DNA from 3 places in the Microbacterium binotii genome. Region 2 is predicted to be linked to each of the others. Evidence: predicted binding sites of a transcription regulator. Region 2 holds the regulator's gene; each other region holds the start of a gene.

The links. Region 2 encodes HrcA, which represses chaperone genes, less so after heat shock. Its sites were predicted from a motif close to TTNGCACTCGNNNNNNNCGAGTGCNAA; they were not measured.
Region 1: a site for HrcA is predicted at 3,082-3,108, ahead of LXM64_RS02935 (Hsp20/alpha crystallin family protein). Genes of this name have one in related genera too.
Region 3: a site for HrcA is predicted at 1,362-1,388, ahead of groL (chaperonin GroEL). Genes of this name have one in related genera too.

What each region holds. Positions count from the first base shown of each region.
Region 1 is NZ_CP090347.1:566,070-576,232, forward strand. It holds gene LXM64_RS02915 (long-chain-fatty-acid--CoA ligase) at 1-697, shown strand, start outside; gene LXM64_RS02920 (alpha/beta fold hydrolase) at 739-1,599, opposite strand; gene LXM64_RS02925 (helix-turn-helix domain-containing protein) at 1,592-2,011, opposite strand; gene LXM64_RS02930 (hypothetical protein) at 2,058-3,032, opposite strand; gene LXM64_RS02935 (Hsp20/alpha crystallin family protein) at 3,192-3,629, shown strand; gene LXM64_RS02940 (hypothetical protein) at 4,025-4,789, shown strand; gene LXM64_RS02945 (RNA polymerase sigma factor) at 4,786-5,349, shown strand; gene LXM64_RS02950 (hypothetical protein) at 5,414-5,722, opposite strand; gene LXM64_RS02955 (helix-turn-helix domain-containing protein) at 5,745-6,605, opposite strand; gene LXM64_RS02960 (class I SAM-dependent methyltransferase) at 6,604-7,398, shown strand; gene LXM64_RS02965 (hypothetical protein) at 7,453-7,767, shown strand; gene LXM64_RS02970 (SDR family NAD(P)-dependent oxidoreductase) at 7,811-8,638, shown strand; gene LXM64_RS02975 (hypothetical protein) at 8,691-9,332, shown strand; gene LXM64_RS02980 (transcriptional regulator) at 9,329-9,622, shown strand; gene LXM64_RS02985 (phosphotransferase) at 9,617-10,163, opposite strand, start outside.
Region 2 is NZ_CP090347.1:1,871,292-1,881,454, forward strand. It holds gene ybeY (rRNA maturation RNase YbeY) at 1-416, opposite strand, end outside; gene LXM64_RS09405 (PhoH family protein) at 413-1,444, opposite strand; gene LXM64_RS09410 (HIT domain-containing protein) at 1,476-1,823, opposite strand; gene LXM64_RS09415 (16S rRNA (uracil(1498)-N(3))-methyltransferase) at 1,847-2,584, opposite strand; gene dnaJ (molecular chaperone DnaJ) at 2,589-3,698, opposite strand; gene hrcA (heat-inducible transcriptional repressor HrcA) at 3,743-4,780, opposite strand; gene LXM64_RS09430 (carboxylesterase/lipase family protein) at 4,883-6,298, shown strand; gene hemW (radical SAM family heme chaperone HemW) at 6,300-7,514, opposite strand; gene LXM64_RS09440 (DUF1990 family protein) at 7,514-8,164, opposite strand; gene lepA (translation elongation factor 4) at 8,216-10,060, opposite strand; gene LXM64_RS09450 (alpha/beta fold hydrolase) at 10,113-10,163, shown strand, end outside.
Region 3 is NZ_CP090347.1:984,932-995,094, reverse strand. It holds gene groL (chaperonin GroEL) at 1-1,325, opposite strand, end outside; gene LXM64_RS05035 (cold-shock protein) at 1,509-1,712, opposite strand; gene LXM64_RS05030 (LytR C-terminal domain-containing protein) at 1,848-2,450, opposite strand; gene LXM64_RS05025 (DUF3263 domain-containing protein) at 2,497-2,766, opposite strand; gene LXM64_RS05020 (DUF2332 domain-containing protein) at 2,776-3,780, opposite strand; gene msrB (peptide-methionine (R)-S-oxide reductase MsrB) at 3,850-4,257, shown strand; gene LXM64_RS05010 (nitroreductase family protein) at 4,254-4,793, shown strand; gene LXM64_RS05005 (DMT family transporter) at 4,794-5,741, opposite strand; gene LXM64_RS05000 (hypothetical protein) at 5,768-6,367, opposite strand; gene LXM64_RS04995 (MarR family winged helix-turn-helix transcriptional regulator) at 6,436-6,951, opposite strand; gene LXM64_RS04990 (hypothetical protein) at 7,050-7,376, shown strand; gene LXM64_RS04985 (hypothetical protein) at 7,373-7,714, shown strand; gene LXM64_RS04980 (helix-turn-helix domain-containing protein) at 7,827-9,374, shown strand; gene LXM64_RS04975 (M15 family metallopeptidase) at 9,540-10,163, opposite strand, start outside.

The sequences.
Region 1 (10,163 bases), 1.3 Mb from region 2:
CGCGATCTCCGGAGCGACGAGTCTGCCGGTACCGACGGTGACGCGCTGGGAGGAGGCGACTGGCGGGCTTCTCGTGGAGGGCTACGGCATGACCGAAACCTCCCCGGTTGCCCTCGGCAACCCGATCGGGCCCTCGCGGCGCCCCGGCACGGTGGGTGTGCCCTTCCCGAGCACCGAGATCCGGGTCGTCGACCCCGACGATCCGCGCGTTGACCGTCCGGCCGGGGAAGCGGGGGAGCTGCTCATCCGCGGCCCGCAGGTGTTCCAGGGCTATTGGCAACAGCCCGACGAGACCCAGGCCGTGCTGCTTCCCGGAGGATGGTTGCGCACCGGCGACATCGTGACGGTGAGCGAGGACGGCTTCGTCACCGTCATCGACCGCGTCAAAGAGCTCATCATCACGGGGGGCTTCAACGTCAGCCCGACCGAGGTCGAGCAGGTGCTGCTGCTGCATCCGGATGTGGCGGAGGCGGCCGTCGTCGGCATCCCCCGTCCGTCGGGCGGCGAGGATGTGGTGGCGGCGATCGTCACGCGCGAGGGTGCAGTCTTCGACGCGGCCGCGCTGCGGGACTTCGCGCGCACGCACATCACCTCGTACAAGGTGCCCAAGCGGATCGTCGAGGTGCAGGATCTGCCCCGCTCGCAGATCGGCAAGGTGCTGCGCCGCGTCGTCCGCGAGCGACTCTCGGCCCGCTAGGGCACGGATCGCCTGACATACCGCATCGCCACGCCGTCTGCTCAGTCGGTGAGTTGGCGGTAGGTCAGGCGGGGCTGATCGCTGAGAAGGTGCCCCTCGTGCGAGCGAAGCTCCACCTCGGCAGCGGGGATCGTCGAGCGGATGCGGCTGGCAGCCGCCACGGCGTCGAGCATCCGGTCCTTTGCGCCGAAGGTGGCGGTCACGCGACCCCGGATGTTCCGCAACAGCTCCGTCGGGTGCTCGGGGAGCTTGTCGGTTCGAGGCGAGAAGTGTGCGAAGGTCTGCATCGCGTACCGGTCGAGCTGTCGCTGGAGTTCTGTTCGCGCTTCGTCGGTCCGGTGCGGCCCTGTGAGATAGGACAGAGCACGCTTCCGGCCGCGCTCCCCGAGCCCGGCGAGGAGGCCGGCAACAACGAGCGGGGCGATCTTGCGCGGGCCGAAACCGCTGGACGAATGAAGGATCAGACGTTCCACCAGCTCGGGGCGGTGTGCCGCGAACGCCGTGGCGATCCACCCGCCGAGCGAGACTCCGACATAGGCGGCCGGGGCGCCGATGAGCTGTTGATGCGCTTCGAAGAGCCAGCGGGCTTGATCCTCGGCGGCGAAGGGCACCCGGGTGGGCGTGCTCCTACCTGGCTCGCCGGGCAGATCGAGCGCGAGGACGTGATGCGACCCGGCCAACTGCAGGATGGTCGGAGCCCAGGACAGCGCCGTCGAGCCCGAGCCGTGCAGAAGGACGACGGGCGGAGCTGTGAGAGATCCGGCGGTGATTGCCGTGATCTCGCCGATCGAGGTGAGTGCGACGCTCTGTCCGGCATCGGGCAGGTAGCGGTGCAGAAGCCGCTCATATGTCTCGCGGATCTGGCGGGCACCAGCGCTGCTGCGATAGCGGAGGTCATTCATTCGTGATCTCCACAGCATTGTTGATGGTGACGAGGACGTCCAGGACGGCCTCGAGCGGACCGGACGCGATGATCTGGAGCGCGAGATCATCTGGCATTCGCACGATCTGAAGTGCGACCCGGGGTGCCGCCCCATTCGCATTGAGCAGGTCTGAGACTCGCCGTTCCTGTTCCGCGCTCGCGGCGTCGACGCGAACGACGACGGAGGCCGCAGTCCGCGTCGACGCGCCATCCTGGGTGGGCGCTGCCAGGGGCGCACCGCCTTCGATGAGCTTCAGATCCTTGATGTGAATGCGGTACTGCTTGCCGATGCGGGTCGCTTGCAGACGTCCACTGCGGATGTACTCGCGCACGGTACGGGGCCGGAGCTGTAGACGGGCAGCAACGTCGTCGACACTCAGAAGCTCTTCCACGGCTACATACTGCCATAAACGTACATAAATGTATGTAAGGGAGCTCTTATTCGCGCGAGAGGGTCACCAGCCCGCGGCGCGAGGCGGACTTCGCGAGCCCTTCCGCCTCGGCGAGACGAAGGGTGCGCGCCGGCAGCGGAGGAAGCTCGGATGCGAGTCCGTCCGCCTGCTTCGCGATGCCCACCAGCAGCGCCAGATCGATCCCCGGTGCGGTGACTTCAAGCCGCGCGTAGTCGCTCGTGATGCCCCATCGCAGCCGCTCGATCTCGCTCAGCCGAAGCGCGTGCGTCGCCTCACCTGCCGTGATCCACATCCGGTCGCGTGACACGCGCACGCTCGCCTCGACCGAGCGCCTGCGCAGCAGTGCGGTGACGACGAGGTAGGCCGGGAAGGCGAAGAGCGCCCCGAGCGCGAGGATCAGCAGGCGGGGTCCGAGTCGCTCGACGATGGTGCTGAATGTGATGAGCGCCGTCGTGACGACCGCCCCCGTCACGACGATGGTGGCGACCATCCACACGGTGAGCTCCCGCATCCGCATCGGGATCGCCCGGAAGCGGACGATGACCGCGTCGCCGTCGTTCTCCCAGGCGAGCGGTACCCGCGGCTGTGCTCGGGTCTTGCCCGGCAGGAGGTTGATCACGCGGTTGAGAAGCGTGATCCAGACCCAGCCGGCGGCTGGCGGCAGTGCGAGCAGCAGCCCCGCGTAGATCGCCCGCGGTGCGCCGGGCGCGAAGAGCGGCGGAAGGAGTTCGATCGATGCGTACAGCGCTGGTGCGAGCGCGACGGCCACGAGCAGGTGGACGATCGCGCCGGTCGGATGCGGCATGCGAACCGTGAGGTTCACGAACCAGATCCCGCAGAGGGCCCCAGCGATGATCGACATCAGGTACGAGAAAAATCCGCCGTCGGTGAGGTATCCGGGCAGCGCTGCCAGGATGCAGGCGGCCGCCCAGACCAGCGGATTCAGGGCGATCCTCCGCAGCAGAGGCGGCCGTCTCGCCGCCTCGGCGGGGTCGTTCACCCGCCGATTCTATGAGGTCACAGAAACGCTCTGGAGGGCGCTGTGAGAACTAGCACTCTCCATGCGAGAGTGCTAATCTGTGATTGTTGAGCCAAGGGGGCTCAACTTAGGGACTACGGGTCGGATCCCGCATCCGATCCCGCTCGAGAGGAGACGACTATGGCTGCATACGACTCGCTCCGTGACCTGGAGCGCATGGCGAACACGTTCTTCGACACCGCGCGGCGCGGCCCTCGGCAGATGCCGATGGACCTCTACCGCGACGGTGACCACTACGTCCTCACCGCCGACCTGCCGGGCATCGATCCCGGATCGGTCGACGTCGACATCGACGGTCAGCTGCTCACCATCCGTGCCGAGCGCACGCTTTCGGCGGGTGACGGAGTCACCTGGATCACGCGGGAGCGGACGTCGGGCACGTTCTTGCGTCAGTTGAGCCTCGGTCAGGGGCTCGACACCGAGAAGATCTCGGCGAGCTACCGCAACGGCGTGCTGAGTGTCACGATCCCCGTCAGCGAGAAGGCCAAGCCGCGGAAGGTCGAGATCGTGACGGGTGACGACGCCCCCGCGCTGCAGGTCTCGGAGTCGCAGAGCTGACGCATCGCGGACAGCAGTAAGGGCCGGTCGGAGAGGCTTCCGACCGGCCCTTGTCCCTTTGCACCAAGAGTGTCCTGCAATCACATGTCGGTAGCTGCCACAGCAAAACAACTACCGTGCGAGCACTCTATAACGGTGAGGTAACGGAGGGGAAGAGGTTTCCGTTACCTTTTCGTGATTCTTTGCCGACGCATAGCCGACTACCGGGTGAGCGGTCAGGTGCGCGCCCCGCGCCGGCGCGCCGGGAGACTGTCGTCGAGAAGATCGTGGAGCCTCAAGGAGTCGAGCCCTCCAGCCCTGACCGGACGCGACTCGGCGAGGAAGTTGTTGGGACCATGCAACGGTTCGGTCGGCAGCGGACATGAACGGGTTATCGCCACCCGATGGGATCACCAATGAACACCATGTCCGACGCCGAGCTGCTCACAGTTCTGCGTGCTGCTGACCCTGCGTCTGCAATCACCTTGTCGACCGCCGAGGCATCCGAGTCTCTGCGGCGGTCGCGCGCAGCACGTAAGCCGCGACGTCGGCTGCTCATTGCGACAAGTCTGGCCGCAGTTCTTGTGGTCGGCGTTCCTGCAGGTGCCCTCGCCTCAGGGCTTGTCGCACGTACCGGATGGTTCGGATCGCCGAACCCCGGCGATGACCGCGGTTCGTGCACGAGTACTGAGTACGACTGCAACAGCGAGTGGATCGATCTGAGCGCTCCCGATCTCGACGAGGTCGTCGAGTCGGTCTACCCCGAGTGGATGCCGCTCGCGCCGGGCGTCACCCGGGAGGACCTCACTGGCCGTGTCGTGGTGATCATGACAGCTGACAACGCACTCGCGCCGGAGCGGCTGCTCCGACGCACCTTCGAGTCCGAGTCTTACAAGGACTGGCTCGGCGCGTGGATCGCAGCTCACGACAGGGGTGACGCCGTGGCGCAAGAAGCCGCGTCGCGAGTGATCACGGAAGCATCTGATTGGCCGACGCTGGTCGCGACGGACGGAGGTGGCGTCACCGACATCATGCGTGCATACGCCGAGCGGATCGCAGCAGGGGATAGCGATGCGGCCCAGGCGATGGCGCAGTTCGAGGGTGCGCCCGGCTGGGATGGTGTCGATCGCTCGGCGCTCGGCGAGGAGATCTACAACGAAGTCCTGGGAGACAGGCGGTGAGCGCGGCCGATGCCATCGGCGGTGAGAACGATGCTGAGCACATCTTCGAGGCTCTTACCGGGGTGACTCGGTCCGCGGAAGGGGCGTTCGAGGAGGCCGTGGCGCCGCTCGTCCCTTTGCTGCTGCGCTACTTCGCGCGTCGTGTATCGCCCGTTGACGATGCGGCCGATTGCACCTCCGAAACGCTCATCGCGCTCTGGAAGCACCGCACGCGTCTTCCGATCGCTGAGGCTGAACGCAGAGCCTGGGCATACGGGATCGCGCGGAAGGTGCTGTCGACCCACCGCCGCGGGCGCGTACGTCGCGACCTGGCGCACGAAGCGCTGCGCGCCGCCGCATCCGTACCGGCCCCTCCTATCCCGGACGAGGCTTTCATCGCAGCTGAGGCACTCAAGCTTCTGCCAGAGCGCGACCAGGAACTCATTCGACTCGTGGTGTGGGAGGAACTGTCGATCGCGGCAGCGGGTCGCGTCGTGGGGGTGGGTCCGGCGACTGCGCGTTCGCGCTATTCCCGTGCACTCACACGACTGCGTGGCGCATACGAGGCGCTCGAGTCGTGAGCAAGGAGGTGACCCTCCGGCAACCGGTACCTCGGCGCGGAAGATGTTGATCTGTTATCGGACGTCAGTTCTCGCGGACCGGCGTGATCAGCACCCCGCCGAAGCGCGCCTCGGAGTACTCCCACTCGCGCCCGTCGACCCAGACCCGGGCCGAGGCGCAGGGGAGTGACTCGTGTTCGCCGTCGGGCCAGTGCAGGACGAAGCCGCCGCCGAAGGAGGCGTTCGATCCGGTGACGCGGGCGCCGTCCGCATCCACTGCGCGAGCCTCGCACTCGCCGCAGAGGTACTCGGGGTACCGGTCCGACTGCGCGACCTGGGCGCCGCAATTCGGGCAGGGTTGCGTGCCGCGGGAACCGGGGAGGAAAGCGCTCATGGCACGAGTGTAGGTCGGGTGTTCACGCCGCCGGCGGGAGCCAGATCGTCAGGCGCACGGCGTCGTCCGGCAGATGGAGGATCTCATAACTCCGCTCGACGACGACACCGTCGAGGCCCCGGATGCGGGTGGTCGCGCCCCGGCGCCGCTCGACGATGTGGCCGCTCCACCATGCCGTGAACTGCGGGCTCCTCGTCCCGAGCTCGCGCACGAGATCCCCGAGTCGCGGATCATCCAGGCGGTCGACGTTCGCCGCGCGCAGGTGGGCGACGGCGCCGCGGGCGAGCTCCTCCCAGTCGAGGAAGGTCTCCCGGGCGCGCGGGTCGGTCAGCAGATAGCGGCACGTGTTGCGCTGCGGGGGCGGAAGCTCAGCGAGCCCGGCGTGCAGCGACATCCCCTCCTCGTTCGCCGCGACGATCGTGCTGAACCTGTCGAGCACGTACGCGGGGTGTGGGCGGACCGCCGCGACGAGCGCCGACATCCGCGGGAGGAGGCCGCTGTCCGCCCTCGGCTCGGCGGGCGCAGCGTCGGCGTCGCGGAGCCGCACGAGATGACGCGCCGCATCCGGTGACAGCGCGAGCGCGTGGGCGAGAGCCGTGAGTACGGCATCGCTCGGGTGGGATTCGCGCCCCTGCTCGAGCCGGATGTAGTAGTCGACGCTGATCCCGGCGCGGGTCGCGACCTCCTCGCGGCGCAGGCCTGGAGTCCGCCGGGCGCCGGGGGAGTCGTGCCCGGGCGCGAGCGCCCTGTCCTGACGGCGAGCACGGAGGAAGTCGCCGAGTTCGTTCGCGATGACCGGCTCCTCTCGGCTGGGTGGGTGGACCGCTCCTATGAACAGTACGGTCTTCCGTCGGGACGACTCGAAGCCGGAGCCTGGAGGCATGTCCACTTACACCCACGGTCACCACGAATCCGTGCTGCGCTCGCACCGCTGGCGTACCGCCGAGAACTCCGCCGCCTACCTTCTGCCCTTCCTCGGAGCCGATGACCGACTGCTGGATGTGGGGGCCGGGCCAGGCACGATCACGGTCGATCTCGCGGATCGCGTGGCCCACGTCACCGCCACCGAGATCGGCGAGGACGAGGCAGCACTGACCCGCGCGACCGTTCGAGAGCGGGGAACCGCGAACGTCGACGTGCGGATCGCGGACGTGCACGCTCTGCCGTTCGACGACGACTCGTTCGAGGTCACGCACGCCCATCAGGTGCTGCAGCACATCGCGGATCCGGTGCAGGCGCTGCGGGAGCTCGCGCGGGTCACTCGGCCCGGCGGGATCATCGCGGTGCGCGACGCCGACTTCGCCGGGTTCGCGTGGTGGCCGCAGCTGCCCGAGATGGACCGCTGGCTGGAGCTGTACCAGGCGGCGGCGCGCGCCAACGGCGGCGAACCGGATGCCGGCAGACGCCTCCTCTCCTGGGCGCGGGAGGCAGGGCTCACCGACATCAGCGCGTCGTCGAGCACGTGGTGTTACGCGAGCGCCGATGAGCGGATGTGGTGGGGCAATCTGTGGGCGGACCGCATCCGTCAGTCCGCGCTCGCACGGCAGCTGGAGAGCAGCCCTGACACCGACGGCGACGAGCTCGACCGGATCGCCGCCGGATGGCGTGAGTGGGCCGCATCCGACGACGGCTGGTTCTCGGTCCTGCACGGTGAGATCATCTGCCGCGTGTCCTGACGAGATCAGACCGGGTACGGTGGCACTTCCGACCCATCGACGCCGGAGGACGACATGAGCTCTGACCAGCGGGGCCGCCCGCGTCCGCCGCAGGCGTTGAATCTCGTTCTCGCGTACATCGCCTTCGTGCCCTTGGCGATCTTCTGGGCGTCCTTCTCGTGGATCATGCTGACCACGAGCGGCGCGAGCAGCATGGCGGCGCTCATGCCGATGGCGGCATTCCTGTTCACCTCGTGGCTCTGGGTGCTGCTGGCGATCATCGCTCTGGCGCGGTCTGCGCGATACGGGGGCAACGCGCACGCGCTCGTGGTCTCGCTCGCGGCGCTCCTGCTCGCGGTCCTCGGGCTCTTCTTCATGCTGCCTCGCTGACAACGAGGACTAGGCTTTCGCGAGCTACGGCGAAGGAGGCCTCATGGTGGGCAAGACGATCGTGATCACCGGTGCGAGCGACGGCATCGGGCGGGAGGCGGCGCGGGTGCTGCACGCGCAGGGGCACACCGTCATCCCCGTCGGGCGCAATCGCGAGCGCACCGCGCAGATCGCCCGAGAGGTCGGGTCGCGTGTGCACCTCGCGGACTTCGCCGATCTCGCGAGCGTTCGTGAACTCGCCGACGATCTGCTCACGCAGTACGACCGCATCGACGTGCTCGCCAACAACGCCGGGGGCATCTTCGGCAAGGTGCGTGAGAGCACGATCGATGGACACGAGATGACCTTTCAGGTGAATTACCTCGCGCCGTTCCTGCTCACACAGCTGCTGATGGACCGGCTCATCGCCTCCACGGCCACGATCATCAACACCTCCAGCGTCGGCGCGCGTCTGTTCGGTCAGCTGGAGATCGACGACCTCGACAACGAGCGCTCCTTCGGCGCCACGCGCGCCTACGGCACCGCCAAGCTCGAGCAGATCCTCCACGTCAAAGAGCTCGATCGGCGCTACCGCGCACAGGGCATCGGCGCGGTGGCGTTCCACCCGGGCAACATCGCCACGAGCTTCTCGAACGCACCCGGCTCGCCCATGCGCCTCATCTACCAGACGCCCCTCAAGAAGCTCTTCCTCACGAGCATCCCCAAGGGTGCCGACACCCTCGTGTACCTCGCGGAGGGCGAGCCTGGTCGTGACTATGCGACGGGCGAGTACTACGTGAAGCGCAGGCCCGCGCGGACTCACGCACAGGCGGACGATGCTGCTCTGGCGCGAGAGCTCTGGGAGCGCAGCGAGCGCATGCTCGCGCTCTGAGGCGGCAACTCTGCTCTTGCCTTCGCAGACTACTTTGCGATACAAAGTTGGTATGACTTCCGCGAACGCTGCTTCCTCCGACGCCCCAGCCGTCATACTCCAGGTGATCGAGCATGAGAAGCGCGCGCTCGCGCGACAGCAGGCGCGGGGTGTGCCGTGGATCCTGCTCGCATGGGGACTCGCGCTCCTGATCGGGTTCGGAGCGCTCTGGCTTGTGGAGCGGGCCGCGGTGGCAGCTCCCATCTCCCTCACCGTCTGCGGTGTCGCGATGGCTGGAGCGCTGGCCGTCAGCTCGATCTTCGGGGCGCGGATGGGGCGTGGTCTGCGACACCGTGGGCCGATCGAGTGGGTCGGTCCTGTCTTCGGTCTCACGTGGCCGGTCGGACTGCTCGGGCTGTTCCTCGTCGGTCTCGGTCTCGTGCGCAACGGAATGGATCCCGCCCTGCTGTGGGTCTTCCTTCCGGTGGCCGGCGTGCTCTTCGTCGGCGTCATGTACGTGATCGCGGGTGGTATCTGGCCCAACTGGCCGACGATCGCGATGGGGGCTTGGCTCGTGCTCGTTGCCGTCGTCGCACCGTTCACCGGTGCGCCTCTGCTCGTGCTCGCTGTGGCCGGCGGCGGGGTCTTCCTCCTGGCCGCCGCCTACGTCGCGCTGTGGATCGGCCGTCGACCGGTCGCTGGGGTGGCACCGTGACCGAGCTCGACCCGGTCATTCACGCAGCAGCTCGATTGCGCATCACCGCCGCTCTGGCGGCTCTCGACCCCGGCACCAGCGTGTCGTTCCCGCGACTGCAGGAACTGCTCGACATGACGGCCGGCAACCTCTCCACTCATGTGCGCAAGCTCGAGGAGGCGTCCTACGTCTCTGTCGAGAAGACGCATCGCGGTCGGACGCCGGTCACCTATCTGTCGCTGACAAAGACCGGACGCCGCGCGTTCGAGGACTACACCGAGACCCTGCGCAGCATCCTCGGCGCGTCATAGCCGAGTCGAGCGCGCGCCCAGTGCCCGCGCCCATTTCGTCTCGTGCTCGCGCACGTAGCGGGATGCGGCGAGCCAGTGATCGCCGTGGCCGGATGCGTACATGGATCCCCAGGGCTCACGGCCCGCCGCGTGGGAAGAGCGCAGAAGCTCGTGCATCGCCTGCGCGCGGGCGGCCATCGCTGCGGGCAGCGCCGCACGCAGCGCGGCGTCCGCCCCGTATCCGTCGACGAAGGCGGCCAGATCCGCAGCGGCGTCGGCGGGGGAGCGCGACGGATCGTTGAGCGTGAACGCCTGCGCAGCGTACGCGAGATCCCAGAGTCGGGTGCTGGGAGCCGCCGCATCCCAGTCGATGAAGACCCATCTCTCGCCCATCACGAGGTTCCACGGGGCGAGGTCGTTGTGGCAGACCAGCTCGGCGCCGGGCGCCGGGATCGCCGAATCCCAGGCCGCATCCGCCGGCGCCGCGAATCCCACGCTCGCATCGTGGATGGCGCGCACCATCCCGCCCACACGATGAAGCTCCGGTCGCGTCAGGCCCTCC
Region 2 (10,163 bases):
CCGAACATCTCGGCCGCATCATCGGGCTCGGCGTGATCGAAGCCGAGCAGGTGCAGCAGCCCGTGCGTGGTGAGCATGATCAGCTCGTCCTGCATCGGATGCGGCGGCTTCGCCTCACGCGCCTGGGTCTCGGCGACCTGCGGGCACAGCACGATGTCGCCCAGGAGGCCGGGAGGCGTCGGGGCCTCTTCGGAGCCGGGCCGCAGCTCGTCCATCGGGAAGCTCAGCACGTCGGTCGGTCCCGGCTCGTCCATCCACTGCACGTGCAGCGCCTCCATGGCGCCCTCGTCGACCAGCAGGATCGCGACATCGGCGTCCGGGCTGATGTGGAGCTCGGAGAAGTTGCTCTCCATGAGTCGCAGCAGCACGGTCTCGTCGACGTCGATTCCGGACTCGTTGGTGATCTCGATCGTCATGAGCGTCCTCGCTTCGGAAGGTGGTCGCGCGCGCCCCCGCGCCTCTGGGCACGATTGGCGAGCTCGCTGGCCTCATCCCGCTCACGCCGGGAGGCGAGGCGTCGCTCATCGAACTCGGTGTAGGCGTCGACGATCTTCCCGACGAGCGTGTGGCGCACCACGTCGTCGCTGGTGAGGTACGAGAAGTGGATGTCGTCGATGTCTTTGAGCACCCGCGTCACCAGGCGCAGGCCGGATGCTCCCTGCGGCAGGTCGATCTGAGTGATGTCGCCGGTGACGACCATGCGTGTGCCGAACCCCAGGCGGGTGAGGAACATCTTCATCTGCTCGGGCGTCGTGTTCTGCGCTTCGTCGAGCACCACGAAGGAGTCGTTGAGCGTCCGCCCGCGCATGTAGGCGAGCGGCGCCACTTCGATGGTTCCACTCGCCATGAGCTTGGGAACGAGCTCCGGGTCGAGCATCTCGTTGAGCGCGTCGTAGAGAGGCCGCAGGTACGGATCGATCTTGTCGGTCAGCGAGCCGGGGAGGAACCCGAGGCGCTCCCCCGCTTCGATCGCCGGCCGGCTGAGGATGATGCGACTGACCTCCTTGCGCTGGAGCGCCTGGACGGCCTTCGCCATCGCCAGGTAGGTCTTGCCTGTGCCGGCGGGGCCGATGCCGAACACGATCGTGTTCTCTTCGATCGCATCGACATAGGCCTTCTGCCCGAGCGTCTTCGGGCGGATGACCTTGCCGCGCGACGACAGGATCGCCTCGCCCATGACCTCCGACGGACGCATCCCGCCGTCGGTGTCGAGGATGCGGCGCGACGATGCGACGTCGGCGGGGCCGAGGTCCTGCCCTCGGCGGGTCATGACCAGCAGCTCCTCCACAAGCCTCCTCGCTGCGGCGACCTCGGCGGCCGAACCAGAGAGGGTGATCTCGTTGCCGCGCACGTGGACGTCGACATCCGGATGCTCGCGCTCGACCACGCGCAGGAGGCGGTCCTGCGGTCCGAGAAGCTGCACCATGGCGATGCCGTCGGCCATCAGCTTCTCGACGGCTTCGGGCTGGGGCTGCTCAGGCACCGACACTCCCCTCCGAAAGATCGCCGGCGAGGACGTGCGCGTGCACGTGGAAGACGGTCTGACCGGCGCCGGCACCGGAGTTGAAGACGAGGCGGAAGTCGCCGTCCGCGTGCTCGGCGGCGACCTTGCCTGCGACCTCGACCATCTCGGCGAGCAGATCGGGCGCCTGCGCCGCGAGCGACACGACGTCGCGGTACTCCGGAGTCTTCGGGATCACCAGGAGGTGGACGGGAGCCTGGGGCGCGATGTCACGGATGACGAAGACGCGCTCGGTCTCGACGAGGATCTCCGCGGGGATCTCGCCCTGCAGGATGCGGGTGAACACGGACGGCTCGCTCATTCCTCCAGTCTATGCGCGCGCGTTCACCACCGACCCAGGAGGGCCTCGATGGCGGCGAGGGCGGCGGGTCCCGCGGTCGAGGTGCGGAGGACGCCGCTTCCGAGCCGGACCGGGCGCGCGCCCGCGGCGGCGAACGTGTCGAGCTCGCCCGCGTCGATCCCTCCTTCGGGCCCCACGACCAGCAGGATCTCGGGGGCATCGTGCAGCTCCCGCATCCTGGTGCTGAGCGACTCGGATGCGCCGGGCTCCAGCACGAGCGTCGGGACGGTGGCCGCGCGCTGCGCGATCTGCGCGCTCGTGCGGACCTCGCTCACTTCCGGCACCCACGCGCGATGCGCCTGCTTGGCGGCCTCGCGGACGATCTGCGCCCAGCGGGCGCGGCCTTTGACCGCCTTGGCGGAGTCCCAGCGCGAGACGCTGCGCGCGGCCTGCCAGGGCACGACCTCGGCGACGCCGAGCTCCGTCGCGGCCTGCACCGCCATCTCGTCGCGATCGCCTTTCGCCAGCGCTTGAACGAGGACGAGGCGCGGCGCGGGGGCCGGAACGTCCTCGCGCCGCCCGATCTCGACCGCCACTTCGCGCGGCGCGACGCTGACGCACGACCCGGTCGCCCAGACGCCTCGTCCGTCACCGATCGTGACCTCCTCGCCGACGCGCACACGCCGCACGGTGGCGGCGTGGTGCGCCTCGGCTCCCGTCAGCACGACTGTGCGGCCGGGATGCGCATCGGAGGCGTCGTCGAGCAGGAAGTGCAGCGCCATCGGATCAGCCGTTGCGGAAGCGGTCGCGCAGCTTGGCGAACAGGCCCTGCTGGAACTCCGACAGGCGGGGAGCCGGCGCCTTCGTCTTCTTCGCGAACTCCTCGATGAGCGCCCGCTCCTTGTGGTCGAGGCGGGTCGGGGTGACCACGTGCACGCCGATCTTCAGGTCGCCGCGCTGATTGCCGCGAAGCGGCGTGATGCCGCGCCCCTTGATCGTCAGCACGTCGCCGGCCTGGACTCCGGCGCGCAGTTCGAGGTCGACGGGACCGTCCAGCGCCTCGATCCGGGTGGTGGTGCCGAGGATGGCGTCGGGCATCGAGACGTCGAGCGTCGCGAGGAGGTCGTCGCCGTCGCGACTGAAGACCTCGTCGGCGGCCACGGTGATCTCCAGATACAGGTCGCCGTGGGGGCCTCCCGCAGGGCCCACCTCGCCCGAGCCGGGAAGCTGCAGCCGCAGGCCCGTCTCGACGCCCGCGGGGATGTCGACCGAGACCGTGCGACGCGCACGCACCCGGCCCTGGCCCTGGCACGTGGCGCACGGGTACGGGATGGTGGTGCCGTATCCCTGGCACGTCGCGCAGGGCTGGTTGGTGACGACGTTGCCGAGCAGGCTGCGGACCGTGCGCTGCACGTGGCCGCTGCCATGGCAGATGTCGCACGTGACCGGCGATGTGCCGGGCTGGCAGCACCCGCCCTCGCACGTCTCGCACAGCACAGCGGTGTCCACCTCGATGTCGCGGTGGGCGCCGAAGATCACCTCTCGCAGCTCGAGCGTCACGCGCACGAGGGCATCCTGGCCGCGTTCGGTGCGCGAGCGCGGGCGCACCCGTCCTGCGCCGCCGCCGCCGAAGAACGTGTCGAAGATGTCGCTGAACCCGCCGAAGCCCTGCGCACCACCGAATCCGCCGCCGTCGCCGCCCATGTCGTACCGGCGACGCTGCTCGCTGTCGCTCAGCACGTCGTAGGCGTGCGTGACGAGCTTGAAGCGCTCCGCCGCATCCTCACCGGGGTTCACATCGGGATGCAGCTGGCGCGCGAGCTTGCGGTACGCCTTCTTGATGTCGTCCTGCGATGCGTCGCGAGGCACCCCGAGTACTTCGTAGTGGTCTGCCACTTCAGCCTTCCCGTCCGCGTGCCGCGGAATCGTCTCGCACGCGCTCAGCGCGCGCGTTCGTCGTCTTCCAGCAGACGGCTCAGGTAGTGAGCCACGGCGCGGACGGCCGCGAGGTTGCTGGAGTAGTCCATCCGGGTGGGTCCGAGCACGCCCACGCGCGCCTGACCTCCGGTCGTGTCGTAATCGCTGGCCACCACCGACGCCTCGACGAGTCCGAACGCCTCGTTCTCGCGTCCGATGGATGCGGCGAGCCCCTGCTCGTCGGCCACCATCTCGCCCATCAGACGCAGCAGCGTCACCTGCTCCTCGATCGCTTCCAGCAGCGGGTAGATGCTGCCGCGGAAGTCGCCCTCCGCCCGGGCGAGGTTGGCGGTTCCCGCCATGACCAGCCGGTCCTGCCGGAACTCGTCGAGCTCCTCGCCGACGGTGCGCAGGAGCGCGCCAAGGGCGCGGTCGGCCCGGCTGTCCGTCAACGTCTCGGCCAGAGCCTGCGCCACGCGTTGCGTGCCCTCGCGCACGGGCCGCCCGGTCACGAGTACCGACACCTGCGCACGGAGCGTCGCCACATCGGTCTCCTCGAGCGGCTCGGGCCCTGCCATCAGACGCTGCGACACCCGGCCCGTGTCGGTGACGAGCACGACGACCAGACGCGACCCGCCGAGGTGGACGAGTTCGACGTGCGTGATGCTCGCGCGCTCGAACGACGGATACTGCACGAGGGCGACCTGACCGGTGAGCTGGGTCAGCGCGCGGACCGTGCGCCCGAGCATGTCGTCCAGATCGGCCGGAGCCCCGAGGAAGGCGGTGATCGCCGAGCGCTGGGCACTCGTGAGGGGTCGCAGTTCGGCGAGGTGGTTCACGAAGACGCGGTAGCCCTTGTCGGTCGGCACCCGACCGGACGAGGTGTGCGGTGCGGTGATGAGCTCCTCGTCCTCGAGCAGCGCCATGTCGTTGCGGATCGTCGCGGCGGACACGCCGAACGAATGACGTTCGACGATCGACTTGCTGCCAACGGGTTCGCGCGTCTCCACGTAGTCCTGGACGATCGCCCGAAGCACATCGAGCCCCCGATCGCTGACCATGCGCACTCCCTCCTGGCACTCGAGGTCTGGGAGTGCCAATTCTAGCGCGCTCGCGAGGCGAGTCGCCGGTAGGCCGCCCGTAGACTCTCGAGAGGAGGTCGCATGTCGCATCCCGTCATCCACACCGAGACCGGAGTCGTATCCGGAACCCTCTCCGAGGGGATCGAGCGCTACCTCGGCATCCCCTACGCGAAACCGCCGGTCGGAGAGCGCCGATTCGCTCTTCCCGAGCCGGTCGCGGCCTGGGACGGCGTGCGCGAGACCACGGCGTTCGGACCCACATCGCCGCAGTCGCCCTATCCCGGGTTCGTCGGCGAGCTCCTCGCGTCGACGATCATCCCCGGCGACGACATCCTGACCGTCAACGTGTGGCGACCCGCAGATGCGGACGGCGCCGCGGTGATGCTGTGGTTCCACGGCGGAGCGCTCGAACGCGGCACGAGTGCCATCAGCACCTATGACGGCACACCGTTCGCGCGTGACGGCGTCGTCTTCGTGTCGGCGAACTATCGTCTCGGCGCCGAGGGCTTCTCGGTCCTGCCGGACGCGCCCCGCAATGTCGGGCTCGCTGATGCTGCCGAGGCCCTGCGATGGACCCACCGCAACATCGCCCGTTTCGGCGGCGATCCGTCGAGGATCACCATCTTCGGGGAATCGGCCGGCGGCGCCGTCGTCGCCGCGCTTCTCGCCCGTGAGGATCTGCGCCCGCTCCTCGCCGGGGCCATCATCCAGTCGGGACCGCTGGACGCCGAGACCGCCGAGCGCGCCGCCCGGCCGACCCAGGACATCGCACGCAAGCTCGACTCGCCCGCCACCGCCGAGGCCCTTCGAACGATCTCGCCGGAGCGACTCGTCGCGGCGAGGGACGAGCTGACGGCATCGTCCACGTTGCTGAAGGCCGCACCGGGCTTCAACGCGACCATCGATCCGGCGACGTTGCCGGAGACCCCGCGCCGCGCCCTCCTCGACGCCGACCTTCCGGTCATCATCGGCACCAACACCGACGAGTACCGCCTCTGGTACCCCGTGGCTGCGCTCGCGAAGCTCTCGCGCCGCACGTATGCACTTCTGGCGCTCGCGAAGCGTCTCCCACGAGGCGTATGGCGCGCGTACCGGCGGGCTTTCCCCGAAGCCTCTCCGGGAGAGATCATCGGACAGGTCCTGACGGATCTGGCCGTGCGACAGCCGGCGATCGAGGTCGCGCGCGCACGCAGGGCACCCACCTTCGTCTACGAGTTCGCCTGGCCGAGCCCGGTGCGTGATCTTCGCGCCGCGCACGCACTGGACATCGGCTTCGTCTTCGACGCGCTGGGCGACTCGGGCGCGATCACGATGGCCGGGACCGGCGCACCGCAGGAGTTGGCCACGCGCATGCACGCCGACTGGATCCGTTTCGCCGAGACCGGCGATCCCGGCTGGCCCGGGTTCCGGGACAGCCAGATCGTGCGCCGCTACGACACCTCGACGGAGGATGTGCCGCTGCCACGCGCGGAGGTGCTCGCGGCGCTCACCCGCTGAGTCAGTCGGTCAGCGCGCGGACGACCGCGTCGGCGAGCAGCCGGCCGCGACGCGTGAGCACGATGCGACCGCGCAGAGCGGTCGCGCCGTCGACGAGCCCGTCGGCGATGAGGCCGGCCACGGCGCTGCGCCGATCGCTCGGAACGACCTCGATCGGCAGACCCTCGCGGATGCGGGACTCCAGCAGGATCCGCTCGAGCGTGCGCGCCTCTTGGCCGGGTACCTCCCGGGCCGCCGCCGGCGACGAGCCCAGCGAGAGCCGTTGCGCGTACGCGGCCGGATGCTTGACGTTCCACCATCGCACGCCGGCGACGTGGCTGTGCGCGCCCGGACCGAACCCCCACCAGTCGGTTCCGCGCCAATACGCGAGGTTGTGGCGCGAGCGGTGGTCTGCGCCGCGCGCCCAGTTCGACACCTCGTACCAGTCGTAGCCCGCATCCGCCATCGCGTCGTCGACGAGCTCGTACATCTCCGCCTGCAGGTCGTCATCCGGCGCGGGCACGTCACCGGAGCGGATGCGGCGGGCGAGCTTCGTGCCGTCCTCGATGATGAGCGCGTAGGCGGAGAGATGATCCGGCTCCAGCGCGAGGGCGGCATCGACCGATGCGCGCCAATCGGAGAGGGACTCCCCCGGTGCGCCGTAGATCAGATCGACGCTCACGTCGAGCCCGGCCGCCCGCGCCCCCGCGACGGCCGCGGCGACGTTGAGGGGGTCATGCGTGCGATCGAGCGCGGCGAGCACGTGCGGGACGCTCGACTGCATGCCGATCGAGACGCGGGTCACTCCCGCCTCGGCGAGCTCGGCGAGGGACGCGGGAGTGACCGAGTCGGGATTGGCCTCGACCGTGATCTCGGCGTCCGGAGCGATGCCGAAGCCTTCGCGGACGGCGTGCAGCATTCCGCCCAGCGCGGCCGACGAGAGCAGGGTCGGCGTGCCCCCGCCGAAGAAGACGGTCTGCGCCGGCCGCGGGGCGTCTGCCAGCACCCGGGTCGCCAGCGCGATCTCACGGCTCAGGTCGTCGGGGTAGTCGTCGCGTCGGTGGCCGCGCAGCTCATCGGCCGTGTAGGTGTTGAAGTCGCAGTATCCGCAGCGCACACGGCAGTACGGGACGTGGATGTAGACCCCGAAATCGGTGCCCGGATCCACCACGGTGCCCTCGGGGAGAGCCCCGTCGGCGGGCGCGATGTCGCCGTCGGGAAGTACGGATGGGGCCATCAGGCGGGGGTCGTGTACATGGGTGAGATCGCGCGCAGATACCGGCCGAACAGCTCGCGGCGGCGGCGGCGCACGAGTGCGGGGAGAAGGCGGTAGAGCGGGGCCACCGGGCGATCGAATGCGCGAACGGTGAACCAGACCTCGTCGTCGCCGCGCCACTCGATCATGAACGATTCCTCGCCGCTCACCACCGAGTCGCGCACCGTGCCGAGCGCGAACCCGATACGGCGCTTCTCCTCGACCACGAAGATCACGCGCAGCTCGGCGTCGACGCGATAGCCGCCGACACGGCCGCGCACGTGCACCGACGAACCGGCGGCCACATACGGCGTTCCGTCCGCATCGAAGCGCTGGTCGGCGTCGAGGCGGCTCGGCGCGATGGGCTGGCCTTCGTCATCGAACGAGACGCCCGAGTAGCTCGGATCGGATGCGGGGCGCACCTCGGCGATCGAGATGCCGCCGTCACGGAGGGCACTCCAGGAGAGCAGCGCATCTCCCGCCGAGCGGAAGCGCTCCTCGCCGCTGCCGAGCTTCCACGACTCCTCGGCGGGGATGCTCTTCTCCGGCGGGTACTGGAGGAGGTCGGGAGCCTGCGTCGCCCCGACGGCGGCGTAGTCGACGGTCTCGTCCCGGAAGGTCCCACGGCGCATGGTCTCCAGCGTACCGAGCCGGCCTGGATGCACGATCCGAATGTGAATCCCCTACTTCTTCGTCTCGACGTCACCCGACAGCGCGGCGATGAACGCCTCCTGGGGCACCTCGACGCGTCCGACCATCTTCATGCGCTTCTTGCCCTCCTTCTGCTTCTCGAGCAGCTTGCGCTTACGCGTGATGTCACCGCCGTAGCACTTGGCGAGCACGTCCTTGCGGATCGCGCGGATGTTCTCGCGGGCGATGATCCGCGCCCCGATGGCGGCCTGGATCGGAACCTCGAACTGCTGACGAGGGATGAGCTTGCGCAGCCGCTCGGTCATCATCGTGCCGTAGGCGTACGCCTTCTCACGGTGCACGATCGAGCTGAAGGCGTCGACCTTCTCGCCCTGCAGGAGGATGTCGACCTTCACGAGGTCGGCGGTCTGGGACCCGGCCGGTTCGTAGTCCAGGCTGGCGTAGCCCTGCGTGCGGCTCTTGAGGTGGTCGAAGAAGTCGAAGACGATCTCACCCAGCGGCATGTTGTAGCGCAGCTCGACGCGGTCCTCGCTGAGGTAGTCCATGCCCAGCAGCGTCCCGCGGCGCGACTGGCACAGCTCCATCACGGTGCCCACGTAGTCCTTCGGCAGCAGGATGCCGACCTTGACGACCGGCTCGGAGACCTCGGCCACGCGGCCGTCCGGGTACTCGCTCGGGTTGGTGACGGTGACCGTCTCTCCCGTGTCCGTCATGACCTCGTACGTCACGGAGGGCGCGGTGGTGATCAGGTCGAGACCGAACTCGCGCGAGAGGCGCTCGGTGATGATCTCGAGGTGCAGGAGCCCGAGGAACCCGCAGCGGAAGCCGAAGCCGAGGGCGACGGAGGTCTCCGGCTCGTACTGCAGCGACGCGTCGGACAGCTTGAGCTTGTCGAGCGCCTCGCGCAGCTCCGCGTAGTCACTGCCGTCGATCGGGTAGATGCCCGAGAAGACCATCGGCTTGGGGTCGGTGTAACCGGGCAGCGCGTCGGTAGCGGGCTTGCGGTGGTTCGTGATCGTGTCGCCGACCTTCGACTGGCGCACGTCCTTCACGCCCGTGATCAGGTATCCGACCTCCCCGACGCCGAGGCCCTTGGTGGGAACCGGCTCGGGGCTGGATACGCCGATCTCGAGCAGTTCGTGGGTGGCCTTGGTCGACATCATCTGGATCCGCTCACGCGGCTCGAGCTTGCCGTCGACCATGCGGACGTAGGTCACGACGCCGCGATACGCGTCGTAGACGGAGTCGAAGATCATCGCGCGCGCCGGAGCCGCGGGGTCTCCGACGGGTGCGGGGATGCGCTCGACGATCCGATCCAGCAGCGCTTCGACACCCATGCCGGTCTTGCCGCTGACGCGGAGCACGTCCGCGGGGTCGCCGCCGATGAGTCCCGCGAGTTCGGCGGCGTACTTCTCGGGATCGGCCGCGGGCAGGTCGATCTTGTTGAGCACCGGGATGATCGTCAGGTCGTTCTCGAGCGCGAGGTACAGGTTCGCGAGCGTCTGCGCCTCGATGCCCTGCGCCGCATCCACCAGGAGGATCGCGCCCTCGCACGCGGCGAGCGATCGGCTCACCTCGTAGGTGAAGTCGACGTGCCCGGGGGTGTCGATCATGTTGAGCGCGTACGTGCCGTTCGCGTCCGACCAGGGCATCCGCACGGCCTGGCTCTTGATCGTGATGCCGCGCTCGCGCTCGATGTCCATGCGGTCGAGGTACTGCGCCCGCATGTCGCGGTCGGCGACGACACCGGTGATCTGCAGCATCCGATCGGCCAACGTCGACTTGCCGTGGTCGATGTGGGCGATGATGCAGAAGTTGCGGATCAGCTCGGGCGGAGTCGCGGACGGCTGCAGGGGCTTGAGGGCGCGCGGTGACATGTTCCGTCGATTCTACGGGGAGCAGCCGCCCGCCCGAGCCTAGGCTGGGGCGATGACGGTGCAGGTGGTCCTGGTGCACGGGATCCGGACGTCCGCTTCCATG
Region 3 (10,163 bases), 890 kb from region 2:
CGAACGATGTTCGCGCCGGTCGCCTCGTCGCCCGTCAGCGTCAGACCCTGGAACGCGGTCTTACCGGCCTGGATGAGCGCGACGCCACCACCGGCGACAACGCCCTCCTCGACGGCAGCCTTCGCGTTGCGGACGGCGTCCTCGATGCGGTGCTTGCGCTCCTTGAGCTCGACCTCGGTGGCCGCGCCCGCCTTGATGACGGCGACGCCACCCGCGAGCTTGGCGAGGCGCTCCTGGAGCTTCTCGCGATCGTAGTCGCTGTCCGTGTTGTCGATCTCGCGACGGATCTGGGTCACGCGACCCTCGATCTGAGCGGAGTCACCGGCACCCTCGACGATCGTGGTCTCGTCCTTGGTGATGATGACCTTGCGGGCACGACCGAGCAGGTCGAGGGTGGCGTTCTCGAGCTTGAGACCGACCTCCTCCGTGATGACCTGGCCGCCCGTGAGGATCGCGATGTCCTGCAGCTGGGCCTTGCGGCGGTCGCCGAAGCCGGGAGCCTTGACGGCGGCCGACTTGAAGATGCCGCGGATCTTGTTCAGCACCAGGGTCGCGAGAGCTTCGCCCTCGACGTCCTCGGCGATGATGAGGAGCTCCTTGCCATCCTGGATCACCTTGTCCACGATCGGCAGGAGGTCCTTGATGTTCGAGATCTTCTGGTTGGCGATCAGGATGTAGGGGTCTTCGAAGACCGCCTCCTGGCGCTCCGGGTCGGTCACGAAGTAGGGGTTCAGGTAGCCCTTGTCGAAGCGCATACCCTCGGTGAGCTCGAGCTCGGTGCCGAAGGTGTTGGACTCCTCGACGGTGACCACGCCCTCCTTGCCGACCTTGTCGATCGCCTCGGCGATGAGCTCGCCGATCGCGGGGTCGGCGGCGGAGATCGACGCGGTGGCGGCGATCTGCTCCTTGGACTCGATCTCCTTGGCGTCAGCCAGCAGCGCCTCGGTCACCGCGGCGACGGCCTTCTCGATGCCCTTCTTGAGCGAGATCGGGTCGGCGCCGGCTGCGACGTTGCGCAGACCTTCGCGCACGAGCGCCTGAGCGAGGACCGTGGCCGTCGTGGTTCCGTCACCGGCGACGTCATCGGTCTTCTTCGCGACCTCCTTGACGAGCTCCGCACCGATCTTCTCGTACGGGTCGTCGAGCTCGATCTCCTTGGCGATGGAGACACCGTCGTTCGTGATCGTGGGTGCGCCCCACTTCTTCTCGAGGACGACGTTGCGGCCACGGGGACCCAGGGTGACCTTGACGGCGTCGGCCAGGGTGTTCAGGCCGCGCTCGAGGCCACGACGGGCCTCCTCATCGAAAGCGATGATCTTTGCCATGTGTGTCTCGTCCCTCCCGGACGTTGGCTTGTGTCTTTAGCACTCAGTGATATCGAGTGCTAATCCATTCTGGCACTCGCCCCCGGGGAGTGCAAGCCGCCGCGAGTGCCGCGAGAGAGCGCGGCGCACACGAGGAGACCCCCGAGCACCGGCGGGCGCTCGGGGGTCTCGCGAGTAGGGGTCTCAGGCGACGATGCGAACCGACTCGGCCTGCGGACCCTTCTGTCCGCTGCCGACCGTGAACTCCACGGCCTGCCCTTCTTCGAGGACGCGGAATCCGGTCATGTCGATGTTTGAGTAGTGGACGAAGACGTCCTCACCGTCGCCGGAGGTGATGAATCCATACCCCTTCTCGGCGTTGAACCATTTGACGGTGCCCTGGGCCATACGAGTCTCCTGATGCTGTAGAACGCAGTCATCGTATGCAGCCGAAACACCGTCGAAGCGACGGATCCGGCACAGTTGACACAGCAGCAGCAAACTGTTTACGCCGCGGAAACACGCGGCCGTCGAGGAGGAGCCTCAGGGGGTCGGAGTGGGGCTCGGCGCCCCCGCAGCGGTGCGGTCCAGTCCGATCACGATCGTGAGCTGTTTCGCCTGCGACTCGTCCACATCGGCCGTGCCGGCGTCGTCGGTCGGCTGGTACTGAGTGCTCTCGGCGACATCCGCCCCGCCGATGAGCTCGGCGAGACCCTTGGCCGCCGCCTCGTCCCCCGGGAAGGCGTAGTAGACCGTCGTCTGCGGGAAGTCGGTGGCGCTGGCGCTGCTCGCGTTGACGAGGTCGGCGCCCCAGCCCTTCGCGATGAGCTCGTCCTTCAGGGTGGTTGCGAGTCCCGTCTCCGGCGTCGCGTTGAGCACCAGCACGGAGAAGGACATGTCGACGACGGGCGTCACTTCGGGCGTCGGAGTCGGCGTCGGAGTCGGCGAGGGCACCAGCACGATCCGCCCGGAGAGCACCAGGCTCCCGAAGATCCCCGCGGCGATGAGCACGATCGTGACGACGATCGCCCAGAGGGTGACCACGCCCGCCCGCATGCGCGGGTTCTCGGCGCGGTGGGCTCCGACACGCCCCGAGGCGTTCGGCAGGTCGTCGAAGCGGTCGCGGGGATGCGGGGTTCGGGACACCCCACGATGCTACCGGAGCGCGTCGTGCCGCCCGCGGAGCGAGGTCTCAGGCGCCGCGGCGAGCCGTCGAGCGCTCACGCCGACGCTCGTCGCGGATGCGGCGCAGGCGACCGACGAGGAGCGGATCCTGTGCCAGGGCGGCCTGCGAGTCGATCAGCCGTCCCAGCAGTTGGTAGTACCGCGCCGGGGTGAGCTGCAGTTCGACGCGGATCGCCTCCTCCTTGGCGCCGGTGTGTCCGAGCCAGCGCGCCTCAAAGGCGAGCAGCTGGGAGTCGCGCTCGCTCAGAGCGTCGGATGCGGGGTCGCGCACGGGCACAGGGCCACGCTAACCGAGCATGCCCGCCGCATCCGGACGCCACTCCACAGCCGCGCCCAACGGGTCGACCGCGGCGAGCACCTCGCCATCCAGCGCCAGCGCGAAGCGATCCTTCGGCCAGGCGGCCGCTTCGATCGGCGCGCTCCAGCCGTCGTGCAATCCCGGTGCGTCGATCGTGATCCAGCGTCCTGATGCCCGAGCCGCCTCGATGATGCGTCGCCGCCCGTCCCTCGGAACGTGGGCGAGCACGCCCGGCGTCGTGACCACGAGGGTCGCGTCGGGCGGGGCGGTCATCGCAAGCTCCGCGATGACGCCCGGTGCCGCCGCATCCGCCGCTCGCAGGATCGGCGGTTCTTCGGCCGCCACGTCGAGCGCCGCTTCGATGCGCTCACGACGTCCGCTCTCCCCCGGCCAGACGAGCCCCGTGAGCCAGCGACGGTGGTCGGTCGAGCGGGCGTCGAGCGGATGCAGGTCGATGCCCGCTCGCCACACGACCGTCGGCATGCGCAGCTCCGTCTCCGGACCACTCCACGTGGATGTGAGGACGACCGCAGCGGCGCCGGCGGTCGGATCGAGCCTTCGCGTTCGTCCCGCATCCGCGTCGTAGCGATAGGAGTAGCGGTCCGGATACAGGCACAGGCCCGCACTGGCCCCGATCTCCAGAAGTGCGAAGGGGCCCTCGATCTGTGAGAGCGCGGGAAGCAGCGCGGCGCAGCGCCCGGGCTCGTTCGTCTGCACAGAGCGCGCCGTGGACTCCGCCACGAGGATGTCGGCGTGCGCGAGCACCCATGCTCCCCAATCCGCATCCTCCGCCTCCGGTGCGCCGAGGAGCCGACTGACGGCGAACACGAGGGGCGGCTGCCTATGGGTCGCGGGGATCCGTGCCAGAACGGCGGCGAGCTCCGGAGTCGCCTGCACCGCGAGCGCCCACTGCTCATAGAGGCGGCTGCGACCCGGCGCCTCTTCCTCGGCGAAGCGCCGGTAACGCGCGATGACGGCCTCGAGTTCGCTCACCCGCTCATTCTCGGTCACACGGGAACAGTGCCCTCGCAGGTCGGGTTGAATGGAGCAGAAGGAGGACCAATGAGCTACGCAGTGAACAAGTCCGAGGAGCAGTGGCGCGAGGAGCTCGGAGCAGACAAGTACGCGGTCTTGCGTGAGGCGGCCACCGAGCGCGCCTGGACGGGCGAGTTGCTCGACGAGTCGCGGGCGGGACTGTATGCCTGTGCCGCGTGCGGTGCCGAGCTGTTCAAGAGCGGAACGAAGTTCGACTCGCATTGCGGCTGGCCGAGCTTCTACGAGTCGGTCCGGCCCGACGCCGTGGAGCTGATCGAGGACAACAGCCACGGGATGGTGCGCACCGAGGTGCGCTGCGCCTCCTGCGGCTCCCACCTGGGTCACGTGTTCCCCGACGGTTTCGGCACGCCCACCGGCGACCGGTACTGCATGAACTCGATTGCTCTCGAGTTCACTCCGGAGGCGGACGCATGACCACCGGCGCACGCGACGCGATGCGCGTGCGCCGATCGTGGTCCAAAGTGACCGACGAGGCGCCGACGCATGACGAGCTCGTCGACATGGTCGCGGCCGCGGGACGGGTGGCCGACCACTCGTCGCTGCGGCCCTGGCGGCTGATCGAGCTGCGCGGCGAGGACCGCGAGCGTCTCGGGCGTGCGATCCACAAAGCAGAGAAGAAGGACGGCGCATCGACCAAGCCGCTGCGCGCTCCCCTGCTGATCGCGGTCGTCGCCCGCATCCAGAAGGACAAGGTCCCGGATTGGGAGCAGGAGGCGGTCGCGTCCGGCGTCGCCCACATGCTGAGCCTGGCTCTCGACGAGGCCGGATGGGGCGTCATCTGGCGCACGGGCCACTACACCCGGAGCAAAGCGGTCGCCAAGGTGCACGGGCTGCGCAAGAACGAACGGCTGCTGGGGTGGCTCTACGTCGGGCGAAAGCCGGAGCCGTCCCGCGATACGCGGATCAAGCAGATCGACGGTGCCGCGTTCCTCAGCAGGCTCCCGCGCTGATCATCGACGCCGCCATCGGGGAACGGTCGCCACGACGACACCCATGACAGCCACGACCACGGCGATCAACGCCACCCCGATGGGCGGTCCGGCATGTCCGGGAAAGAGCGCGTCGATGGCGACCGACGCACCGAGCAAGCCGACCACCGAGCCGAGCCCCAGCTGCAGCACACCGGTGTGCCGCACGAGCGCTGCCGACAGGAAGATGTAGACGACGCCGATGGCGCCGCCCACGTAGAGCCAGGGCTCGGTCGGCAATCGACGCGGTCCTGCAAGCACGAGCTGCACGGCGGCCGCAGCCGTCAGGAGCACGGTGCCACCGGCGAAGTTCACGAGTGTGGCCGTCAGCGGACTGCCCACCTCGTTGCGCAGCCGCCCGTTCGTGGCCTGCTGCCAGGCGATTCCCGCTCCCGCGAGCAGGGGAAGCACGAGCAGCCAGACAGGAACGGATGCCGCTCCCTCGCCCACCAGTGAGACGACGACCGCCGCAACGACGAGCAGAGCCCCGGCAAGGCGTCCTATCGTGACGCCGACGACGCCGGCGGGGCCGTAGCCGACCCGATCGAGGACGACGCCGTTGACGGTCTGGCCCGCGACCACGCCGACGGTGAAGGCCGCGACGCCGATCGCCGCGACCGCGAGTCCCTGTGTGAAGACGGTGAACGCGCCCGCGGCGCCGCCGAGGATCATCCACACCGGGATGCGGCGCTCGCGAACGCCCGCGACCAGGCGGGCGATTCCCGCACGACCGCCCGCCAGCAGCGCGCTGAGGGCGAGCAGGATGACGAAACCCGATCCGAACGAGATGGCGGCGGCCGTCAGCGCATCACCGATCGCTGCACCCAGCGCGCCGTTGATCTGCGCCTGAGTCGCGGTGAGAACGCCCACGAGGACAGCGCCGGCAACGGCGATCGGTCGGGGCAGGCGACGCGGGTGGGACGAGGTCACCGATCGAGACTACGCGGCGGCGCGGTTCACGATCCCCAGACAGCAGCGACCAGGTCCGTCAGCAACGCATCCCCATCGGTGTTCGTCGCCGACTGATAGATCCACACGCCGTCGCGCACGTAGATCGTCTCGACGGTGTCGACGGGGTAGGTGGTCCCCGCGAGCGTCTGCGTGCAGATGAAGGCGGGCGCGTCCCCGACCTGGCAGGAATATCCCTCTGCCGGCAGCGTCGACTCCGCATAGGACTGCGCCGCGTCCGCATCCGCTCGACTGATCAAGAGGAGGTAGCCCGTGGCGTCGCCGACGATCCAGTTGCAGCCGAGGGCGAGGTTCGCACCCGGCGGCGCCGGGCGCGTGAACTGGGCCGCGTCGCCGTACTCCGTCATCTGGTCTACCGTCGCGGCTCGGGTCGCGGCGGAGCCGACCGCGCCGCAATCACCGGGGATCTGCACCGACTCCGCCTGAGGGCTCGGCGTGAGGGTGACGCTCGGCGTCGGCGTAGGCGTGCCTGTCGAGACAGCCGCCGCACGGGTGGGAGGGGGCGAGTCCGGCGTACCGCCGCACCCGGTGAGCACGAGCGCCAGCCCGATCATGAAGACGCTGCCGGTGATCTTGACGTCGCGCATCCCCACCCCCTCGTGCGGGCGAGTGTACGCCCGAGCATGCCCTGCCCGATATGGGTGATCAGACGGATTCAGGCGGTGGAGACCTGAGCGCTGACGGGGGGATCCACCGCATCCACAGCCTCCGTCATCGCGTGGAGGAAGCCGACGATGGCATCAGCCTCCCTCGGATCGAGGGAACGGACGGCTGCCATCATCCGCGTGTGCATACCATCGAGCGTGCGGCGCACCTCGAGGTGAGCGAGATCGGTCGTCTCGACGAGCAATCGCCGTCGGTCCTGCGGGTGCGGCTTGCGCTTGAGGTGTCCGCTGCGCTCGAGCCGATCCAGGATGCCGGTGACCGAGGGTGTGGAGACGCCGAGGTAGCGGCCGATGTCGACGGGCGAGACTTCCCCGCCCTGCCCGGCTGCACGCATCAGGTACTGAAGCACGAGAAGGTCGTTCTCGCCCATGCCCATGGAGTCCTGGGTACGGCGGCGCATCGCCATCTCGGAGGCGCGATAGGTCCGCAGCGCGTCGAGCACTCGCCTTCCCGCTTGCTGGCGCACGTCGTTCGCGTCATACCAGTACATCGCGCGGTCGCTCATCGAAACTCACGATTCGCGAAATGTTTGTTTGCCATATCGCTAGTCTACCTAGTAATGTCCACATCGAACAAGCTTCCTCTCGATCGAAAGGCATCCTCATGGGACAGCTCTACTACGCAAACGCCACTGACCCGGTCGAGATGAGCGATCGCCTGCTGGCGCACGTCAAGGTGGTCGCCACCACGAAGCTGCGTCGCCAGGAGTCCTTCACGCTCAATCTCCGCGGTGCAGACGGGCGCGAGACACTGTGGATCCACTCATCCATCCCGCTCCGCTTCGTCTTCTCCTCCGCCGAGCCCGAATCGCTGAACCCCGTCTTCCTTCAGTCGCTCGCCGAGTCCGCCAGTTCGACGGCGGGGCTCACGGTCGACATGGACGACGAGGTTCCCGCTGCCCAGCAGCAGCCGCGTCGGCGGGCGGCATGACGACGACGCTCGCGCCGTTCATCGCGGCCACATCCCGGACCACCTGGAATCAGGCCGATGACGGGCTGTACGTCGCTCAGCGCGACGGAGACTTCTTCGGCTACATCGACCGCAACGACGACGGCAGCTTCGTCGCCTTCGACCGCTTCTCCTCGCCCGTGGGGCGTTATGCGACCCTCGCCGCCGCGAAGGCGTCGCTGACGACGGTCGTCTCCGATCCGATAAACCGGCAGCGGTTGCGCACTCGCGAACGCCTGCCCTTCGTGGCTGCGACCTGGGCGGGGCTGGCTGCCATCGCTGTGGCCGTCACCGCAGGAGTTCTGGCCCCCGGGTTCTGACCGTCCACCGGCGGCCCGGACGGCGCCGCTGATATGGTCGAACAGACCGACATAGGGGTGTCGGAGCACGGAGAGGGCGCCTACCCGAAACGGCGTCGATGCCGTGTCGGGGGTGACGACTTTGACGCATGCCATCGGCCGACAGATCGAGCAGCTGTTGGAGGCGCGCGACTGGGAGCGCGCAGCCGGTCTCATCGAGGTCCACTGGGGTGAAATCCTCCTGACGGAGCCCCGTCGACTGCGGACATGGCTGTTCCGATTCCCGGAGGATTTCGCCCGACGCAACTCACGCATCATCCAGGGCAAGGTGTACTTGGACAGGATCATCGACGATCCGGCCTCTCATACGACCAAGTTCCGGGGCGGCACGTCCGCCAGCGAAGCGCAGTCGGCCTTCGACCGCGTCACCCAACTGACCATCCGGGCAGCGGCAGCGCGCGCCGGCGGCGACCTGAACGAAGCTACGCAGCATGCCCTGCTCGCGCGCCGGGTGGTGGATGAGAGCGCAGCGGATGAACGCGAGAACATGCGGCCCGCTCTCCCGGAGATGACGTATGCATGGGGCTACGTGTGGGAGCACGCCGGCGATCTCCGGCCTGCGTTCCGCGAGTACTCCTACAGCTACGACTTGGCGCTTCTCCTGGGAGACCTCATGGGCCAGGCCAGAAGCGCCGCCGCCATCGCATGGTGCCACGCACTGGCCGGGCGGAACTCGGAGGCGCGACGGTGGCTCGAGCGCGTACCCGAAATGGGGGACGCCTGGTGGGCACCTCGCAGCCGCGCGGTGGTCCTCCTCGCGGAGGCGCTGCTTCTGTCTGACCGGCTCTCCTTCGATGAGGCAAGAGCGCGCCTCGCGCTCGTCGATCTCCAGGCGGCGAGCGAACGCACTCATGCGCATATGTACGTCAGCGCGCTCCTTGCGGAGTCACCCGGCGAAGCCATGCGCCTGCTGGTGGGCGTGGACGCGCCCGCGATGGCCATCGCGGACTCCGCCTCGCGGGGACAGAGCGCCGCATTCGTGGCTCTCTCGAAGCATGCTCTTCTCACGAAGCTGGGAATGCACACCGCCGCCCGCGAGGCGCTGGGAGTCGATGACGATCTCGGCGGCGAGGTCACCTCCGCGCTCGTGCGCGTTCAACGCATCGCAGCAGACGCGCACGCGGGGTTCGACGAGAGAGTGATGCATGCGGCTTCGCTCATGAGCGCGAGCACCTCGCACGCGCCGCGCGCGCTGGTCGCAGCGCTCGCGCTGCGTGCGGCTGCCTCTCGCCATCTTGCGATGGGCACGGGCGCGGACGAGTTCCGTCTGGCCGCATCCATCGCGTCGGAGCAGGAGTTGTACTCGCCGTTCGCGCTGCTCCCCCGTGCCGACGTGCGCGAACTCACCGCTGACAGCAACACGCTTTCACCGGATGTCGCCGACGCGATCATCCGCGCCGCCAGAGTCGATGCGGGCGACCCGTTCCAGAAACTGACACCACGCGAGCGGGCGGTACTGGGCGTTCGCCTCAATGACGCGACGCTCGAGGAGATCGCGACGGAGCACTACCTCTCGATCAACACCGTCAAGTCACAGATCCGGAGTGCATATCGCAAACTCGGTATCTCATCCGTGGAAGAACTGCGTTCGCTCGCCGCGACGTACGGCTTCGCCGGGTGAGCCGGCGTCTCCGCTGCGGCGACGTCCGCGCGTCACGGACTCGACGGGCACACCCTCGAGATGCTGGCTGGTCCCGGCTACACGACGTGAAGCTGCAACCCCTTCACGAGCGAACGACAACGTCCCCTCCCGCTTCGGCTGTGAGAGGACGTTGGTCGACGACGCCTAGAGGCTGTTCACCTTGGCTTGGATGGCAGCGATCTGGTCGGTCATCGCCTGCAGTTGATTGATGATCGCAGGCAGGAAGTCATAGCCCTGGTTCGGAACCTGCATGCGGCTCTGAACATCGGCGATCCGGTTGGCGCCAACCTGCGGCCAGCCGTATCCCTGACCGGGAACGGCCAGCAGATTCTCGATGTTCTTCAGACGGTTGTCCTGTTCGGGTGTCAAGTCATCCTCCAGTGTTGGGTCAGTTGATCCGTTGTATTCCCAGTGCCAAGGCTCTATTTGGGAGAAGTGCGCGCCGGCCCACCACCAGCCGTACTGCCCGGCGTTCGAGCGCAGCCACGCATGGTCGCCTGTGTTGGGGCCGGAGTACACCTGGCCGCCCAGGTCCACAGCGAGTCCCCATCCGTGGTTCGAAGTACCCGGGTAGGCAGCGAGATTCCCGCCCGCCTGGTATGCGTTCCATGCGTCCCACTGGTTCGCGAGAGATCTGTACCCGTCGTTGACGATCAGCGCATGCCCCCTGGCTGACTGAAATGCGGCGCGCAGCGCGATCATCGCATCAGCCGCGTCCGGGCGGAGATATCGCCCGTTGACAACCTCCTTGAGGGCCGACAGGGGAAT